Geminicoccus roseus DSM 18922: one gene and its partner. The protein of the gene in region 1 interacts with the protein of each later gene in a pairwise test. Links are inferred from orthologs where the notes say so. Each region holds a gene or a part of one and is shown on either strand. Other genes may lie near its edges. The genes, in order: GEMRO_RS0109305 and rpe.

The links.
Region 2: the proteins of GEMRO_RS0109305 (region 1) and rpe interact in binary tests that used the Escherichia coli proteins (3 or more experiments, as listed by UniProt). The link is inferred for Geminicoccus roseus DSM 18922 from one-to-one orthologs.

Annotation. Positions count from the first base shown.
Region 1 is NZ_KE386572.1:1,726,735-1,735,977, reverse strand. The notes cover bases 63-3,025. They hold GEMRO_RS0109305 (PfkB family carbohydrate kinase), read right to left. Parts: upstream 1,932-3,025; coding sequence 1,194-1,931; downstream 63-1,193. Other genes in these bases: GEMRO_RS0109300 (SIS domain-containing protein), read right to left, coding at 2,012-3,025; GEMRO_RS0109310 (threonine ammonia-lyase), read right to left, coding at 245-1,186; GEMRO_RS0109315 (nickel-binding protein), read left to right, coding at 63-239. Also shown: more of GEMRO_RS0109315, read left to right, coding at 1-62; more of GEMRO_RS0109300, read right to left, coding at 3,026-3,055; GEMRO_RS0109295 (GntR family transcriptional regulator), read right to left, coding at 3,100-3,849; GEMRO_RS0109290 (adenylate/guanylate cyclase domain-containing protein), read right to left, coding at 4,038-5,918; translational GTPase TypA, read right to left, coding at 6,123-7,946; GEMRO_RS0109280 (DUF1349 domain-containing protein), read right to left, coding at 8,102-8,677; GEMRO_RS0109275 (RbsD/FucU family protein), read right to left, coding at 8,689-9,129; GEMRO_RS28680 (DUF2254 domain-containing protein), read right to left, coding at 9,208-9,243. UniProt on the Escherichia coli protein: Catalyzes the ATP-dependent phosphorylation of fructoselysine to fructoselysine 6-phosphate. Functions in a fructoselysine degradation pathway that allows E.coli to grow on fructoselysine or psicoselysine.
Region 2 is NZ_KE386572.1:973,733-982,852, forward strand. Bases 4,302-7,141 are described here. They hold rpe (ribulose-phosphate 3-epimerase), read right to left. Parts: upstream 6,129-7,141; coding sequence 5,475-6,128; downstream 4,302-5,474. Other genes in these bases: GEMRO_RS27895 (DUF3141 domain-containing protein), read right to left, coding at 4,302-5,386; zwf (glucose-6-phosphate dehydrogenase), read left to right, coding at 6,554-7,141. Outside these bases: GEMRO_RS0105895 (glycerol-3-phosphate dehydrogenase), read left to right, coding at 1-672; GEMRO_RS0105900 (FGGY-family carbohydrate kinase), read left to right, coding at 669-1,913; GEMRO_RS0105905 (acetate/propionate family kinase), read right to left, coding at 1,924-3,117; more of GEMRO_RS27895, read right to left, coding at 3,119-4,301; more of zwf, read left to right, coding at 7,142-8,029; pgl (6-phosphogluconolactonase), read left to right, coding at 8,026-8,724; edd (phosphogluconate dehydratase), read left to right, coding at 8,742-9,120. UniProt on the Escherichia coli protein: Catalyzes the reversible epimerization of D-ribulose 5-phosphate to D-xylulose 5-phosphate.

The DNA of each region.
Region 1 (9,243 bases):
TCGGCCTTCACGCCGGGGAGCCGATCGAGGACAGCCGCGACCTGTTCGGCACCACCGTGCAGATGGCGGCCAGGATCTGCGGGGCCGCCGAGGCGGGAGCCATCGTCGCCTCCGCCGAGGTGCGGCAAGCCTGCCAGAACCACGGGGGCTGGATCGAGCTCGGCCCTAGCCAGCTCAAGGGATTTCCCCTCGCGGTCCCGCTGTTCCAGGTGCAGGACCGCGCGGGCGACGCCGGCTAGCCGGCTCAGCCGATCCCGTCGGTGCCGGAGCCACAGACCAGGACACAGACCTTGTCGCCCCGGTCCACCTGGACCTTGCCGGTGCGCAGGGCCGCGGCGGCGGCGGCACCGCTGCAATCGGCGGCCAGGCCAAACTCGAACCAGAGCCACCTCGCCGCTTCCGCCATCTGCTCGTCCTCCAGCAGGACGACCTCGTCGACGTTGCGGGCGGCAATCTCGTAGATCGGGTCGATGGTCCGGCCGCAACCCATGGTCGGGATGGTGGTGGTGACCGCCGGCAGGGTCACGACATGGCCGGCGGCGAGGCTGGCATGCAGGGTCGGCGAGCCGGTGGGCTCGATGCCGATGATGCGGGCATCGGGCTTGAGCGCGCGGATCGCGGTCGACATGCCGGCGATCAGGCCGCCGCCGCCAATCGCGATCAGGAACACGTTGGTGTCGGGATGCTCCTCCAGCACCTCCAGGGCGACGGTGCCCTGGCCGGCGACCACGTCCTTGTCGCCGAACGGATGGAAATAGGTGCCGCCGGTTTCCTCGGCGAAGGCCAGCGCCGCGACATTGGACTGGTCCCATTGCGGCCCGACCACCCGGGCATCCGCGCCCCAGGCGGCGATCTTGGCGCGCTTGGCCGGGGAGGAGGTCTCCGGGAGGAACACGGTGGTGCGCACGCCCGCCAGATGGCCGGCCCGCGCCACCGCCAGGCCGTGATTGCCCCCGGACGCGGTAACGATCCCGTTCTTCAGCTTCTCGGGCGGGGTCCGCAGCAGCCGGTTGGTGGCGCCGCGCGCCTTGAAGGAGCCGGTGGCCTGCAGGCATTCCAGCTTCAGCCACATCGACGCATCGGCCGGCGGGTTCAGGAACTGGTCGGCACGCATCATCGGCGTGCGGCGAACCTTGCCGTCCAGCGTGGCGGCGGCGGCGCGGACGTCCTCGATTCCGATCAACATGGTGCGGTCAGAGCCTTTCAAGCGGCTGCGGGAAGCCGCCGGGGTGCAGGCAGGTTCTGGCCGCTGCGTCCCGCCCGGCGGCAAGGCTGTCTTCCACCGGTTTGCCCTGAAGACGCGCATGGAGGAAGCCCGCGATGAAGCTGTCCCCCGCACCGGTGGTGTCGACGGGGTCGATCGGACTGGCCTCGACCGCCCAGATCCGGCGACCGGCACCGGCGATCGCACCCATAGCCCCCATGGTCACCACCGCGAGCCTGGCACCGGCGGCCAGCGCCTCGTCCAGCAGTTGCCGGGCGCGCTCCCGGTCCTCGCCGGCGGAATCGAAGGCTATCTCGAGCGGGCCGATGCTGCGGTTGACCGCCAGGTCCTGCGACACCGAAACGCCCATGGCGGCCAGCCGCTCGCCCCAGTGCCTAGCCTCCGGAAGCCAGCCGACATGGACATGGCGGACCTTGGAGAGAGCCAGGAGATCGGCCTCGCCTGGCCGGTAGAGGGCACAGGCGCCGAACTCCTCGAAGCCGATGCGGCGCTCACCCTGCGCATCCACCTCGATGACGGTATAGGCAGTGGGCGCGTCCAGGACCTGGACGTGGCCGGTGGCCACGCCTTGGCCTGCCAAAGCCGCGATCGTGCGGCGGCCCGCCGCGTCGTCGCCCACCGCGCCGAAATAGGCGGCCGGACGGCCCAGCCTCGCCAGCTGGACCGCCACGTTGACCGCATTGCCGCCGACCAGCGAGTGGTCCATCGGCGGCTCGAACCGGTCGATGCAGTTGTCGCCCAGGGTGGCGACCAGACCGCCCTGGCCGTCGCCCGGGGCGAGGCCGCTCACGGCCAGGAGGCGCCGGCGGCGTTGAGCACGCCGTGGCCCATGAACACGCGCGGGTCGAGGTCGGTGATGCCGCGCAGGATCGCCGAGTAGACGGTGAAGTACTGGGTCAGGCTGTTGGTGACCAGCGGCGCCAGCAGCGGATGGACGTCGCCATAGTCCCGGGCATCGTAGACCAGGGTGCGCGCACCCTGCTTCTCGCAGAAGCCCAGCACCATCTCGGTGGTCTCGCGCGACTGGTCGGTGCCCAGGAAGAACATCATGTCGGGCTTGAGGCGCTCGAACGCCTCCGCGGGACCGTGGCGGAACTCGGCGGCGTCGCAATAGGTGCCGTTGATGCGGATGTTCTCCATCACCACGGTCAGCGCCACCTTGTAGGCGAGCGGGCTGTGCGGGCCCGCGCCCATCACCATCATGCTGGTGGCCGACAGGAAGCGGCGGGCATCGGCCTCGGCGCGCGCGTCGGCACCCGCCAGCACCTTGCCGAGCGCGGTGGGGACGGCCGGCAGGGCGGCGGCCAGCTCGTCGACCGAGCCGGGCTGCAGGCCCTGGGCCAGGAGGACCAGGGCGGCCACCGGGATCTCGAAGATCGCGCCGTTGCCGTAGACGATCGAGAAGTCGCATTCCCGGTCGATCGTGCTGCCGGCCTTGCCGACGATCCCGAGCGTGCGGGCACCCTTGGACTTGGCGAAGCGCAGCGCCCGGACGACGTCGTCGGTCTCGCCGGAATAGCTGGCGAACACGTAGAGCATGTTCGGCCCGATCCGGCGGGGCTGGCGCCAGAGCAGGTCGAAGCTGAAATAGCACTCGACCGGGATGTCCAGGACGCCGTCGAGCGCGTATTTCGCGGTCTGCAGGGTGGCCCAGGAGCCGCCGCTGCCGATCAGGGCGATGCCGTCGATCTTGCCGGCGAGGTCCTTGCCGATCGCCGTCGCAGCGGCACCATGGTCCTTCAGGAAGCCGCTAAGATCGCGCTCGATCACGGCACCGCTGAAGTAGAGCGACTGCTTGGCCTTGGCCACGTAGGTGGCGAGTTCTTCCACGTCCTGGAACTCCGATTAGCGTCGGGAGAAATGGCCCTCGCCGTTCACCGGCGAGAGAAGTTGAAGGAGAAGATGTCGCCGCGGTGATGGTCGCGGGCGTGCATGACCGGGCGGCCGTCGTCGGCCAGGCAGGTCTCGGTGACCAGCAGCCAGGGATCGAGCCCGGCCAGCCGGTAGCGCTGCGCCAGGGCCTTGGGCAGCACGGTCGCCGAGACCGTCGCGGTCGACATGCGCGGTCGGCAGCCATGGCGCTCCAGCAGGTCGTTGAGTGAGGCGGCGAGGTCGCCCGGCGCCGGCAGGCCGGGCAGCAGGTCGGCCGGCACCTGATCCACGCAGAACACCAGCGGCTTGTCGTCGTGCCGGTACAGGCGCTCGATCCGGACGACCGGGGCTTCGGAGGGAAGCTGCAGGGCCTGGGCGACCTCCGCCGAGGCTGCCTCGACCTCGACCTCCAGCAAGTCCACGCGCGGCTCCCAGCCCTGCCGGCGCAGCATCTGGCTGATGCTTTCATAGGTGGTGATCGGCCGCTCGACCCGGAGCGCGGCAGCGGCGGTCACGTAGCGGCCGCTGCCGTGGCGGGTCTGGATCAGGCCGTCCTGCTCCAGGAGCTTCATCGCCTCGCGCAGCGTCGCCCGCGAGACGCCGAGCCGGGGACCGAGTTCGGCTTCCGAGGGGAGACGACCGCCCGGCCGCAGACCGCCTTCGCCGATCAAGGCTGCCACCGCTTGGCGCGCGCGATGGACCGCCGTGGAGGCCGCAGGGGGAGGCAGGTCGGCAGCAAGCAAGCTCAGCACCTCAACTCATCAGACGTCTGATGACTTTTGGGTGCAGGCGCGATCGGTGTCAACCGGCGACCGATGCTGGGGGATCAGCCAGGCCTGCCCGCTCGTCCGGTCGAGCCTGGTCGGCACCAGGGCAGCCTCGCTGCCTGTTCCGGTGGGAGGGTGGAGATCCGCTTCAGGGCGGGGCGGAGCAGCGCCGCTCACGCCGCGGAGGGAGGCGCCTCGGCCTGGTCGAGATCGGCCAGGAAGCGCTGCATCAGCGGCGAATCGCCAAAGCGCCGCCCCTCCTCCTCAGCCGCCAGCGAGAAGCCGGGCTCGCTGTCCAGCAGCTGCATCATGACTGCCCGCGCCTCGTCCAGGCGGTTCATCCGCACCAGCACGGCGGCATGGATCTTCAGGCAGTCGGCATTACGCGGCGCACGCAGCAGGCACTCCGCCAGCACCTCGTCCGCCTCGCCAGCCCGATCGGCCGCATAGAGCGCCTGGCCATAGATGTAAGCGTAGTATTCCGGCGCCATCGGGTGAAGCCGGCGCGCCCGCTCGGCATTGAGGACTGCTTCGGCATAGGCACCGAACCGGAGCTGCGCCTTGGCCAGCGCCATCAGGCTGTCGGGATCACTCGGGTTCAGGTCCACCGCACGCTGCGCCGCGCGCATGCTGTCGGCATAGGCGCCGCTGCCGGCCAGGCCGAAGCTCAGGACCTGGTAGGCCAGGGGCAGGTCGGGCTCCAGGCGGATCGCCTGCCGGGCCAGGGCCAGCCCTCGTTCATGGCCCTCCATCGCGGCGGCGCCAGAACGTCCGAACGACTCGGCGATGTAGGTGAGGCCCAGATAGGCATGGGCGGCCGCATAGCCCGGATCCAGCCCGATGGCCCGCTCGTAGAGCGCCCGCGCCTGCAGCAGGGCGGCCCGGTCAGCCGGGCCGTGCTTGTGGCGCCCGCGTGCCTGCAGCACCAGGTCATAGGCGCGCAGGTTCTCGGTAGGCCGGCTGACCGCAGCCGCCGCTTCCGACTGCCGGACGTAGGAGACCAGCGAGGAAACGATCCGCGCGGTGAGGTCGGCCTGGACGGCGAACACGTCCTCGATCCGCTGGTCGTAGCTGTGGGACCAGAGATGGATACCGGTCCCCGCATCGATCAGCTGCGCGACCACCCGCAGCTGGTCGCCGGAACGGCGGGCGCTGCCTTCCACCACGTATTCGGCGCCCAGCCGCGCGCCGACCTCGCGGATGTCCGCAGGCTCGTCGGCCAGGGCGAAGGTCGAGTTCCGCGCGATCACCATCAATTCCCGGTTCCGAGCCAGGTTGGCGATCACGTCCTCGGTCAGGCCGTCGGCAAAATAGGTCTGGCTGGCGTCCGGGCTGAGATTGTCGAAGGGCAGCACCGCGACGGTCGGGCGGGTTTCGGCGGCTAGGCGCTCCGACGATGCCTGCTGCCGGTCACCTGCGGCGATGCGGCCGGGCCGGCTGTCGCCGACCATCACGCCGGTAAGGACCAGGCCGGCGCAGAGGCTGGCATACAAGGTCGGGCGCGCGTGCAGCCAGGGACGGCCGCCATGGACAACCGCCACGCCGGCCGGGCGCATGGCGGGATCGCCGGGGCGCAGCGTGAACACCTCGATCGCCTGGGGCAGGTTCTTGGCGTGGCGGTGTCCGATCCGGCAGAACTGCGCGGCATGCTCCTTGTCCGCGCTACGGATCACGGCGGCGCTCGCATAGATGCTGCCTGGCTCGGCCATGGCCTGGAGCCGGGCCGCCACGTTCACGCCGTCGCCGAAGATGTCGCCGTCGTCCTCGATGACATCGCCCAGGTTGAGGCCGAGGCGCAGGTCGAGGCGGCTGGCGGCGAAGCCCTGCTGGATCTCGATCGCCGCCTCCAGCGCGGCATTCACGCTGGCGAAGACGGTGAGGAACCCGTCGCCGGTATGCTTGAAGGTCCAGCCGCGGTGCCGTTCCACGATCGGCTCGACGATCTCGCGGAAGGCCGAGCGTACCTCGCTGTGGGTCGCCGCCTCGTCCTCGGCCATCAGCCTGCTGTAGCCGACCACGTCCCCGGCGATGATGGCGGCAAGCTTGCGGTCCATGACGCTGCCTGTCAGGTCGAGCTGTGACCCGACATATAGGGCTTCGGACGGCGTAAAGATATCGAGCTGCGTGATTTAACCGCCAAGCGGAGTGGACGCGCTGCCTGGAGGGGTTCTGCGATCAGCAGGAAACGACGCTCCGATCGCCTGGGCGAGGAAGGCGGCATTGCTCCCGCCTTCCTCGTCTTAAAGCCGCGAAACGGCTCAGGCCGCTTCGCTCTGCCGGGACATACGCTTGCGCTCGTTGCTGTCCAGGTAGCGCTTGCGCAGGCGGATCGCCTTGGGCGTCACCTCGACCAGCTCGTCATCGGCGATGTAGGCGATCGCCTTTTCCAGGGTCATCCGGATCGGCGGCGTCAGGTTGATCGCGTCGTCCTTGCCGGCGGCGCGGATGTTGGTGAGCTTCTTGGTCTTGATCGGGTTGACCTCGAGATCGTTTTCCCGGGTGTGCTCGCCGATGATCATCCCGGCATAGAGCTTCTCGCCGGGATTGACGAACAGCGGGCCGCGCTCGGAGATGTAGTTCAGCGCGTAGGCGACCGCCTCGCCCAGCTCGCTGCTGATCAGCACGCCGGTGTGGCGCTGCGCAATCGTGCCCTTGTAGGGCTCGAAGGCGAAGAAGATCCGGTTGAGCACGCCGGTGCCCCGGGTGTCGGTCAGGAACTCGCCGAGATAGCCGATCAGGGCGCGCGATGGGCTGTGAAACACGATGCGCTGCTTGCCGGCTCCGGCCGGGCGCATGTCCTTCAGCTCGGAACGGCGCTGGGTCAGCTTCTCGACGACGATGCCGGAATATTCCTCGTCGACGTCGATGGTGACCTCTTCGATCGGCTCGAGCTTCTGGCCGGTCTCCTCGTCGACCTGCATCAGCACGCGCGGGCGGCTGATCGACATCTCGTAGCCTTCGCGGCGCATCTGCTCGATCAGCACGGCCAGCTGCAGCTCGCCCCGGCCCGACACCTCGTAGGCATCCTTGCCGGCGCTCTCGGTGACCTTGATCGCAACGTTGCCCTCGGCCTCGCGGCGGAGGCGGTCCAGGATCACCCGCGAGGTGACCTTGGTGCCTTCCTGGCCGGCATAGGGGCTGTCGTTGACCGAGAAGGTCATCGCGATGGTCGACGGGTCGATCGGCTGGGCCGGGATCGGCTCGGAAACCGCCAGGTCGCACAGCGTGTCGGCCACGGTCGCCTTCTGGATGCCGGCGATCGCGATGATGTCGCCCGCCTCGGCCTCCTCGACCGGGGTGCGCTCCAGGCCGCGGAACGCCAGGATCTTGGTGACGCGGGCCTGCTCCAGCAGTTCGCCGGTGCGGCTCATCGCCTTGATCGTGGTGTTCGGCTTGATGCGGCCGGACGTGATGCGGCCGGTGAGCAGGCGGCCCAGATAGGGGTTCACCTCCAGCGTGGTGGCCAGCATCGAGAACGGCGCCTCCAGGTCCACCTGCGGCGGGCGGACATGCGAGACGATCAGGTCGTAGAGCGGGGCCAGGTTCTCGCGCGGGCCATCCGGGTCGTTGGCGGCCCAGCCGTTCTTGGCCGAGGCGAACACGGTCGGGAAGTCCAGCTGCTCGTTGGTGGCGTCCAGCGCCGCGAACAGGTCGAATACCTCGTCGTGCACCTCGTGGGCGCGCTGGTCGGGCTTGTCGACCTTGTTGATCACCACGATCGGGCGCAGGCCGAGGCGCAGCGCCTTGCCCAGCACGAACTTGGTCTGCGGCATCGGGCCTTCCGACGCATCGACCAGGAGGACCACGCCGTCGACCATGCCCAGGATGCGCTCGACCTCGCCGCCGAAATCGGCGTGGCCAGGCGTGTCGACGATGTTGATCCGGACGTCCTTCCAGGCAACCGAGGTGCACTTGGCCAGGATCGTGATCCCGCGCTCGCGCTCCAGGTCGTTGGAATCCATGGCCCGTTCCTGGACCTGCTGGTTATCGCGGAACAGTCCGGACTGCTGGAGAAGCTTGTCGACAAGCGTGGTCTTGCCGTGGTCGACATGCGCGATGATCGCGATGTTACGCAGATCCATGAAGCTGGTGCTCGGCCGTGATAGGGGGGCGCGAGCAGGTTGCTCGCGTAGTCGTGGCCGGCCCTATAAACCAAAACGGGTCCAGATTCCACCCTCATGCCGCAGCGCAGCAAGCAGCGATGGCTGCCATGCATCGGTGTGGGCGGCACACGTTTTCAGGAAAGGTCGTGCAGGTCCTTGCCGTTCGGGGGACCGATCGAGAAGTCGGAGAACTCGACCTCCAGGCCGGCCCGCTCCGGCGTGCAGCACATCGGGCCGACGCTGCAGGAACCGGCCACCGGGAAGGGCGCCAGGCGCAGCAGCGGCCAGGTCCGGCCATCGGTCGAGACCTGCAGGCGCAGAACGCCCTTCTCCACCGTCGCCCGCAGCCGGAAGTCGCCGGGATCGCCGGCAAAGCGACCCGTCGCCCAGTCCGACCGACCGACGGTCAGCACGCTGCTGAGCAGCGGATGGCCGTCCGACAGCTCGATCCCTGCCTTGACCCAGTTCGCCTCGTCGACCCGCACCATCAGCCCGGCCTGATCGTACAGGGTCTCGTAGCGGGCCCGGACCCGGATCTCCGCGGTGAAGTCGCCCTCCACGCGCTCGCCGAAGAAATGGCCGCTGTCGCGGGTGAAGCCGTAATAGGTCTCGCGCCAGAAATCGGTCTTCGGGCCGGTCACCACCCGGAGCGTGTCGCCGTCGACCCGCCAGTCGGCAGGCTCGTTCAGCCAGTGGCATCGCGAGAACATGCTATTCCTCCTCAGCTGTCCGGACGGATCACGCCCTTCTTGAGCAGGATGCAGCCATAGAGCCGGGTTTCGCCGGTCGCGACCACGGCAAAGGCCTTCTTCGACCGCTCGTAGAAGGCGAAGCGCTCGATCTGGCCGAGCTGGACGGCCCCGGCGGTCGCTCGGTCGACCTGCCTGGCATATTCGGCGCACACCTCCGGCACCGACTGCTCGTCGCCCACCACCTCGATGCGCAGGGCCGGGTCCGGGACGAAGTCGTCCAGCGGCATCACCGAGAGGATCGCTTCCAGCACCCGCGGACCGTTGGCGGCATCCATGCGGATCAGCCGGCGCGTCGCCATGGTTTCCGAGGGGAAATGCGCATCGGCGATCACGATGTCGTCGCCATGGCCCATGGCGCGCAGGGCGTAGAGCAGGTCCGCGTTCAGGAGCGGATCGATTCCCTTGAGCATTCAGCCTCCCTCGGCACCAACCGGCGCTTCTCGTCTGGTTGCGGTCGCAGGCAACGGCCATAGCGAATGCCGGGCCACTCAAGAAGAGGCATCTGCGCTGCCGGCCGCGGTTGC
Region 2 (9,120 bases), 750 kb from region 1 along the record:
GAGCGGGAACGCAGCTACCTGCTCCGCGTGCTCAACCGCTACTTCAGGCACAAGCTGACCGAGGACGACATCGTCGCCGAGTTCAGCGGGGTGCGGCCCCTCTATGACGACGACAGCGCCAAGAACGCCTCGGCGGTCACCCGCGACTATGTGTTCGACGTCGACCCGCCGCAGCCCTCGGAAGAGCACGCAGCCATGCTCTCGATCTTCGGCGGCAAGATCACGACCTACCGCAAGCTCGCCGAGCATGCCCTGGACAAGCTGCAGCCCTATCTCGGCACCAGGTTCGGCACCTGGACGGCACGGGCGCCGCTGCCGGGCGGCGACATGCCGGACGCCGACTTCGACCGCTGGCTGGAGCGCTTTTCCGCCGAGCGGCCCTGGCTGCCCACCGACCTCGCCCGCCACTATGCCCGCCTCTACGGCACCAGGGCGGTGCGGCTGCTGGAAGGAGCCACGGGCAAGGCCGATCTCGGCCGCCATTTCGGCGGCAACCTCTACGAGCGCGAGGTCGACTATCTGGTCGCGCATGAATGGGCGCGCTCGGCCGACGACATCCTCACCCGGCGCACCAAGCACTACCTGCACCTGACCGAAGACGAGAGCCGCGCCTTCCGGGCATGGTTCGAGAGCCGGCCAGGCGCCCTTGCAGACGAACGGGAAGCAGCATGACCCGGCTGGCGCTCGGCATCGACATCGGCAGTTCCGGTGTCCGGGCCATCGCGATCGAGGCGGATGGCAAGGTCGTCGCGGAGGCAAAGGCGGCGCTCCCGAAGCCGGACCGGACCGACGGCATGATCCGCACCGCTGCGCCCGACTGGTGGCAGGCGGTCGAGACCTGCCTGGCCGCGATGCCGCGCGACCGGATCGGCGCCATCGCCGTCGACGGCACGTCGGGTACGCTGCTCCTGTGCGGCCAGGACGGCACCCCGCTGGGCGCCGCGCGCCGCTACGACGATGCCGGCAGCGCCGCCCATGCCGGGCAGATCCGCGCCCTGGCGCCGGCGGAGAGCGCCGCGCATGGCGCCTCCTCGCCGGCGGCGCGCCTGTTGGACCTGCAGAAGCAGCATCCCGACGCGGCGCTGGCGCTGCACCAGGCCGACTGGGTGGTCGGCCGGCTCACCGGACGCTTCGGCGTCTCCGACGACAACAATGCCCTGAAGTCCGGCTGGGACCCGGTGGCGCGGACCTGGCCCGCTTGGCTGGATGGGTTCGGCATCGAGCGCCGGCTCCTGCCGGAGGTGCTGGAGCCGGGGACGGTGGTCGGCGAGGCGCGGCGGGAGCTGGGCTTCGCCAAGGGCGCGGTGGTCGTGGCCGGAACCACCGATGGCTGCGCTTCCTTTCTCGCCACCGGCGCCGACCAGCCGGGCGACGGCGTCACGGCGCTCGGCACCACGCTGACCCTGAAGCTGCTCTCCGACCGGCCGGTGTTCGACCCGGGGGCCGGGGTGTACAGCCACCGGCTGCTCGGCATGTGGCTGGCCGGCGGCGCTTCCAATACCGGCGGCGCCGCTTTGCTGCGCTTCTTCACGGCGGAGCGGATGCGCGAGCTGGAAGCCGGCCTGGAGCCGGCGAAGCCGACCGGGCTGGACTACTGGCCGCTGGCTGCGCGCGGCGAGCGCTTCCCTGTGGCCGACGCCGCGATGGAGTCCCGGCATGAGCCGCGCCCGCCGGAAGACGGCCGGTTCTTCCAGGGTCTCCTGGAAGGCATCGCGAAGGTCGAGCGCCAGGCCTATGGCCGCCTGTCCAAACTGGGCGCACCCGCCCTGCGCTCGGTGCGCACGGTAGGCGGCGGCGCCGCCAATGCCGCCTGGACGGCGATCCGGGCGCAGATGCTGGGCGTGCCGATGCTGGAGCCGGCCAGCGAGCAGGCGGCCTACGGCACCGCGCTCCTGGCGCGCCGCGCGCTCTGAGCCAGGCGGTTTAGGCGACGGCGCGCTGCGGCAGGTCCAGGGCGGCCAGGGTGTCCCGGGCGATCATCGCCTCCTCGTCGGTCGGGATGACATGGACGGCGATCCGGCTATCCGGCGCGGAGACTAGGGCCGCGTCCGCCTGATTGGCGTCGGGATCGAGCTTCATGCCGAGCCAGGCGAGACGGCGAGCGACATTGGCCCGCACCGAGGCAGAGCGCTCGCCGATCCCGGCGGTGAACACGAAGCCGTCGATCCCGCCCATGGTGGTCGCCAGCATGGCGGTTTCCTGGGCGATCCGGTGGGCGAAATAGTCCAGCGCGAACTGACCGCGCGGGTCGGCGCTCTTCTTCAGGTCGCGCACGTCGTTGGAGATGCCGGACAGGCCGAGCAGGCCGCATTCGTGGTAGAGCATCTGTTCCAGGCGCCCGGCGTCCCAGCCCTGCTGCATCAGGTAGAGGGGCACGCCCGGGTCGAGCCGGCCAGGCCGGGTCCCCATCGGCAACCCGTCAAGGGCGGTGAAGCCCATGGTCGTCTCGATCGAGCGGCCTCCCTGCAACGCGCACAAGGAGGCGCCGCTGCCCAGGTGGGCGACCACCACCCGCTTGCCGGCCAGGTCCGGGGCGACCGCGCGCAGGCGCTCGGCGATGAAGGCGTAGGACAGGCCGTGGAAGCCGTAGCGGCGGATACCCTGCTCATCGAGCTCGGCCGGGATGGCGAACCGGTCCACCAGCTCGTCATGGCCGTGGTGGAACACGGTGTCGAAGGAAGCGACCTGCGGCAGGCCCGGCCGCCGCTTCATGATGGTGCGGATCGGCGCGATGCTGTTGGGCTGGTGCAGCGGGGCGAGCGGCACCAGGGCCTCGATGCCGGCAAGCGTCTCCTTGTCGATCCGGGCAGGCCCGGTGAAGTGCTGGCCGCCATGAACGATCCGGTGCCCGACTGCCGCCAGCCCGCCGTCCGCCAGTTCGTCCTCCAGGACGTCCAGGACCTGCTCCACCGCAGCCCCGACATCGTCGACATGATCGCCCAGGTCCCGGTCGACCCGGACGGCGCCGGCGGCATCCTTCACCTGCAGGTGCGGATGGACGCGGATGCCGTCGAGCAGCCCCTTGAGCTGGCGCTCCAGCCGGTCGTCGTGCAGCCGGAAGACCTGGAACTTGATGCTCGACGAGCCGGTGTTCAGGACGAGCAGCGCGTCGCTCATGTCAGGCCGGTCCTTTCCTGGCGCGCGGCCGGCGCGTGCGGGGAGCGACACGACGCGGCAGCGCCGCCGACGGCTCCGCCGCTGGGGGTGCGGGAGGTGACGGGGGCGCGGCCGGGACAGGCTGTTGGCCCGAGCCGTCCAGAAGCTTCTCGATCCTTGCCAGCCGCTCGGCCGAGGCCGGGACAGGCGGGCCGGCCGCTTCCGCGAGGTGGCGCAGCATCGGGACGAAACCAGCTCGCGCCTCGTCCGGCAGCAGGGCGGGCAGCGCCTCGATGGCGGCGTCGTCGTCCTGGCGCAGGATCGCGGTCTGCTCGCGCACCCGCGCCTTGAAGGCAGCCAGGGTGGCGTCGTGGCAGTGCGGATGCTCCTCGCGCAGGATCTTCAGGGCGGCGAAGGTCCGCTCGTCGACCCTGCCGCCCGGGGTGATCACCCAGGCCAGGGCGCGGATCAGCGCATCGGCGGGCGTACCCTGCCCGATCCTGCCGCGCAGCGCCTCCTCCTGCGCCTGCACGAACGCGCGATGCTCGGGCGCATCGCCAGGCCTCGCCCGGGGCGGCTCGTCGCTGGCGCGCAGGCCCAGGAGCGCCTGCAGGAAGGGCTGGCCATAGATGCCGAGAAAGGCCTGCTCGACGGCGCCGTCGCGCGTCTCGCGCCAGTTCTCCAAAGCCGCCACCATCATGTCGGAGAACAGCTGCTGCGCCTGGAGGAACGGGTTGTCCGGCGGCGCCGGCCGCCGGTGCGCACGCACCAGCTTGGCCAGGTCCTGCAGCGCCTCGAAGGCATCGTTCTTCTGGCCGAACATCTCGTAGGGCAGCCGCGCCGGCTGCAGCCGTCGCATCGTTTGGGCCATCTCCGGCGTCACCGCCGCGCGGATCCAGGGCTGCAGAAAGGTGCGGTACAGGCCGAGATTGATGTCGGAAAGGCGGGACACCGCGGCGAAGCGGCGGTCGTCCTCCTCGTCGTTGCAGCCGAGCGCCCGGATGTCGTCGAGCGTGCGCGGCTCGAAATGGAGGACCCACTCGCCGGCGACCAGATGGGCGTTCGGGGTGTCCGGGCCGGCCCGGGTCAGCACCGCCTCGAACAGGCCGGGCGGCAGCACGTCGATCAGGTCGATGTTGGAGGTGAACTCGCGGTGCTCCTTCTTGGCGACCGCGCCGGACACGAAGATGCCGAGATGGCCGGTCTCGTCGTGCACGCTGTAGACGATGGTCTGGTCGTGGGCGCGGATATCGTCGACATCCCGGTACAGTTCCAGGATCCAGCCGAGCGCCTGCGGCGGCGGCGTGATGTCGTCGCCCTTCGAGCAGAACACCACGATCGGCCCCTTCACGTTGCGCAGGTCGATCCGGGTCCCGTCGTTGGCGCGGATCCCGCCCGAGACCAGGCGGTTGCCGACGAACAGCTCGTCGGCGATCCACTGCATCTCCTGGGCACCCAGGAGCGCATGGCCGCCCCACCAGCGCTCGAACTCGAGGTAGCGGGGCGCCTCGGTGTCGATCCGCGACCAGAGCCGGTACTGCTTGGTCCAGAAGGTGTTGGCCGGGTTCATGTTCTCGAAGTTGGACACCAGCCAGCCGCCGTCGAACGTGCCGGCACCCAGGTCGCCGGCCATCGCGGTGAGCCAGGTGCCCCCCGCCAGCCCGCCCGTATAGCGCATCGGCGCGTGGCCGTGGGTTCCCTGCCAGTAGGCCAAGGGCGCGCCTGCCAGGAGCAGCGGCCCGAACGCCGCCGGCCGGGCCGCGGCCGCCATCGCCACGGCCCAGCCGGCCTGGCAGTTGCCGATCACCAGGGGCGCGCCCTCGGCGTCCGGGTGTCGCCCGGCCACCTCGGCCACGAACGCCGCCAGCGCGTCGACCACGTCCAGGACGGTCTGCCCCTCCACGGGCTCGGTCAGGAAGCCGACGAAGTAGCAGGGATGGCCCGAGGCCAGCGCCACGCCGATCTCGCTGTCCGGCTTGAAGCCGCCAATGCCCGGCCCGTGCCCGGCCCGCGGGTCGATCACCACGATCGGCCGCTTCTGCGGGTCGGTGGGCGTGGCCGCGGCCGGCAGGATCCGGATCAGGCCGTAATTGACCGGGCGCTCCAGCCGGCGCCCGTCCCGGACCGGCTCGAACGGGAAATGGAGCACATGCGGCGCCTTCTTCGCCATGTGCTCCTGGTACTCCCTGCTGCGCTCGCGGAGCGTGTCGAAGAACAGGATCGTGCGCTGGGTGGCGTCGATCAGATAGTCGACCGCCGGGTTTCCGCTCGGTGGCAGGGCATTCGCCAAGGCTGAGGCTCCGGGCTGGTGAGGAGTCCGGACGTGCTAGACGTCCAAGGTGACGACGATGTTCGTGCCTGAAGGAAAGGCGCCCATGTCAGGCGGCCGGGCGAAGGGCGGCGATCGCCTTAGCATAGTCGGGCGCACGGAAGATCGACGAGCCGGCGACCAGGACGTCCGCGCCGGCGGCGATCGCCTTGGGCGCCGTCTGCGGATCGATGCCGCCATCCACCTCGATCCGGATCGGCCGCCCGCCGACCAGCGCCCGCACCTGGCGGATCTTGTCGGCGGCATAGGGGATGAACTTCTGCCCGCCGAAGCCCGGGTTGACGCTGAGGATCAGGACCAGGTCCAGATGGTCCAGGACATGCTCCAGCACGCCGACCGGGGTGGCCGGGTTCAGGGCCACGCCCGCTCCCTTGCCGAGCGCGGTGATCGCGCCGAGCGAGCGGTCCAGATGCGGCCCGGCCTCGGCATGGACCGTGATCCGGTCGGCACCCGCCTTGGCCACCGGCTCGATCCACTGGTCGACCGGGGCGCACATCAGATGGGCGTCGAACAGCAGCCGCGAATGCTTGCGCAGCGCCCCGATCACATCGGCGCCAAAGCTCAGGTTCGGCACGAAATGGCCGTCCATGACGTCCAGGTGCAGCCAGTCCGCACCCGCCCCCTCGACCGCCTTCACCTCCTCGCCCAGCCGCGCATAGTCCGCGGCCAGGATCGACGGCGCGATCAGAATCTCGTCCCTCATGCCGAACCCACCTCGCATCCTCCAGTCTCGATCGCGGCGATGCCTGCGCCGCGATCCTCGCCAGGCCTTCCGACCATCGTCCGTTCTCCACGGCCTGCGCCGGGCGGGCCGGACGGTCGCCGGGCCGCCGCGGCGCCGTGCCCACCATCTGGGCATCCCCGGGGGAAACTGGTCAAGTCGGGCGGCCCTGGCCAGGAACAGGCCGGCCAGGGCAGGGTTGCCGCGAGCGCGCCTGCGGTGTCCATGGCGCTGCCGGCGGCAGAGTGGTAACCGGGAGTGGGCCTGCCAGCCGCTGGCGTGCGAATTGCTGGAACCCTGCCCGGGTGGCGAACTCCTCCCCCAAGCGGTTCGGACGATATTGACGGACCGGTGGAGGTCCGCCACCTCGGGCGACTTGTCCGGTCCTGTACGGAAAGCGACGACACGTGACGGCTCAGATCATTCCGGTCCAGACCTTCGACCTCGTGGTGTTCGGGGGCACGGGCGACCTGGCGCTGCGCAAGCTGCTGCCCGGTCTCTACCAGCGCTGCCGCGACCGCCAGATGCCCTCCGAGGCGAGGGTCTGCGGTCTTTCCCGCCGCGAGATGAGCGACGACGAGTTCCGCGAGCTGGTGCGGGGCGCGCTGAACGACCACGTCAATGCCGACGATCTGGTCCCTGAGGACGTGGAACGCTTCCTCGGCCGCCTCAGCTACATCTCGCTCGACGCCACCGGCTCCAAGGGCTGGCCGGACCTGTGCTCCTTCCTGGCCTGCTGCGCCGACCGGATCCGGGTGTTCTACCTTGCCACCTCGCCCGAGCTGTTCGGCCCGGTCTGCGCCAAGCTCGGCGACCAGGGCCTAGTCACCCCGCAGACCCGGGTGGTGATCGAGAAGCCGATCGGCAAGGACCTGGCCTCGGCCAAGGCGGTCAACGAGGCGGTGGGCGCGGTGTTCGAGGAGCGGCAGATCTTCCGCATCGACCACTATCTGGGCAAGGAGACTGTCCAGAACCTGATGGCGCTGCGCTTCGCCAACGCGCTGTTCGAGCCGATCTGGAACCGCGCCGCCATCGACCATGTCCAGATCACCGTCGCGGAGACGGTGGGGGTCGGCAATCGCGCCGACTATTACGACCATAGCGGTGCTCTGCGCGACATGGTCCAGAACCACATGCTGCAGCTCTTGTGCCTGGTGGCGATGGAGCCGCCCTCGGCGATGGACGCCAATTCGCTGCGCGACGAGAAGCTGAAGGTGCTGAGCGCCCTGAAGCCGATCCGGCCCGGGCGCGTCGAGCAGGTCACCGTGCGCGGCCAGTACGCGCCGGGCGCCATCGACGGCAAGGCGGTGCCGGGATATCTCGACGAGCTCGGCCATCGCAGCGAGACCGAGACCTTCGTCGCGATCAAGGCCGAGGTGGAGACCTGGCGCTGGTCGGGCGTGCCGTTTTACCTGCGCACCGGCAAGCGCCTCGCGCAGCGCGCCTCCGAGATCGTCGTGCAGATGCGCCCGATCCCGCACTCGATCTTCGAGCGCGACGCCGGCGAGGTCCGCCCCAACCGGCTGGTGATCCGCCTGCAGCCCGACGAGGGCGTGCGGCTCTATTTGATGAGCAAGGACCCGGGCCCGGGCGGGATGCGGCTGAAGACCACGCCGCTCAACCTCTCGTTCAGCGAGACCTTCAAGGTGCGCTTCCCCGACGCCTATGAGCGGCTGCTGATGGACGTGGTGCGCGGCAACCAGACCCTGTTCATGCGCAAGGACGAGGTCGAGGCGGCCTGGACCTGGTGCGAACCGATCCTGGACGGCTGGAAGCAGTCCGACGAGGGGCCGGAGAACTATGGCGCCGGCTCCTGGGGGCCCTCCGGCGCGGTGGCGCTCATGGTCCATGACGGCCGCCGCTGGGTGGAGCCCGGCACATGACCGCCCAGCCGATCCGCCATGCCGACAGCAAGGCGCTGCACGAAGCCGTGGTGGCGCGGATCGGCGCCGCCCTGCGCGCCGGGGTCGCCGGGCGCGGCCAGGCGGTGCTGGCCGTTTCCGGCGGCAAGAGCCCCGTGCCGATCTTCGAGGCGCTGGCCGCCCTGGAGCTGCCCTGGGACCGGGTCACCGTCACCCTGGTCGACGAGCGGCTCCTGCCGACCGACCATGCCGACAGCAACGAAGCGCTGGTGCGCCGCCACCTCCTGCAGCGCGAGGCGGCCGCCGCGGCCTTCATCGGCCAGCGTGGCGACGCCGCCTCCCTGGACGCCGCCGCCGACGCGGCCGACCAGGCGCTTGCCACGCTGCCGCAACCTTTCGACGTCATCGTGCTGGGCATGGGCGAGGATGGGCATACCGCTTCCTGGTTTCCCGACGGCGACCGGCTGGGCGAGGCGCTCGACCTGGACGGCAAGCGGCTGGTCCTGCCGATGGTCGCGTCCAGCGCCGCCGCCGTGCCCGAGCGGCTGACCCTGACCCTGCCGGTGGTGGCCCGGGCCGGGCTGGTCCTCCTCCCCCTGGAAGGTGCCGGCAAGCTCCGCACGCTGGAGCGTGCGATGCAGCCGGGACCCCTCACCGAGATGCCGATCCGTGCCGCGCTCCGGCATGCCCATGCCGAGGTGCATATCGCAGGCTGAACCATGGAGTTTCGCGCATGACCGCTCCTCTCCACGTCACTGTCGAGGCGGTCACCCAGCGGATCCGCGAGCGCTCCGCGCCGGTCCGCACCCGCTACCTGGACCAGGTCCGGCGCCTGGGCGAGCGGGCGCCCCGCCGCCACAAGCTCGGCTGCGCCAACATCGCCCACGCCATCGCTGCATGCGGGCCGAACGACAAGGCCGGGCTGGAGGGCGAGGGCGCCCTCTCGATCGGGATCATCACCGCCTACAACGACATGCTGAGCGCGCATCAGCCCTATGAAACCTATCCGCAGCTGATCAAGCAGGCGGTGCGCGAGGCCGGCGGGGTGGCGCAGGTGGCCGGCGGGGTGCCGGCGATGTGCGACGGGGTCACCCAGGGCTATCCGGGCATGG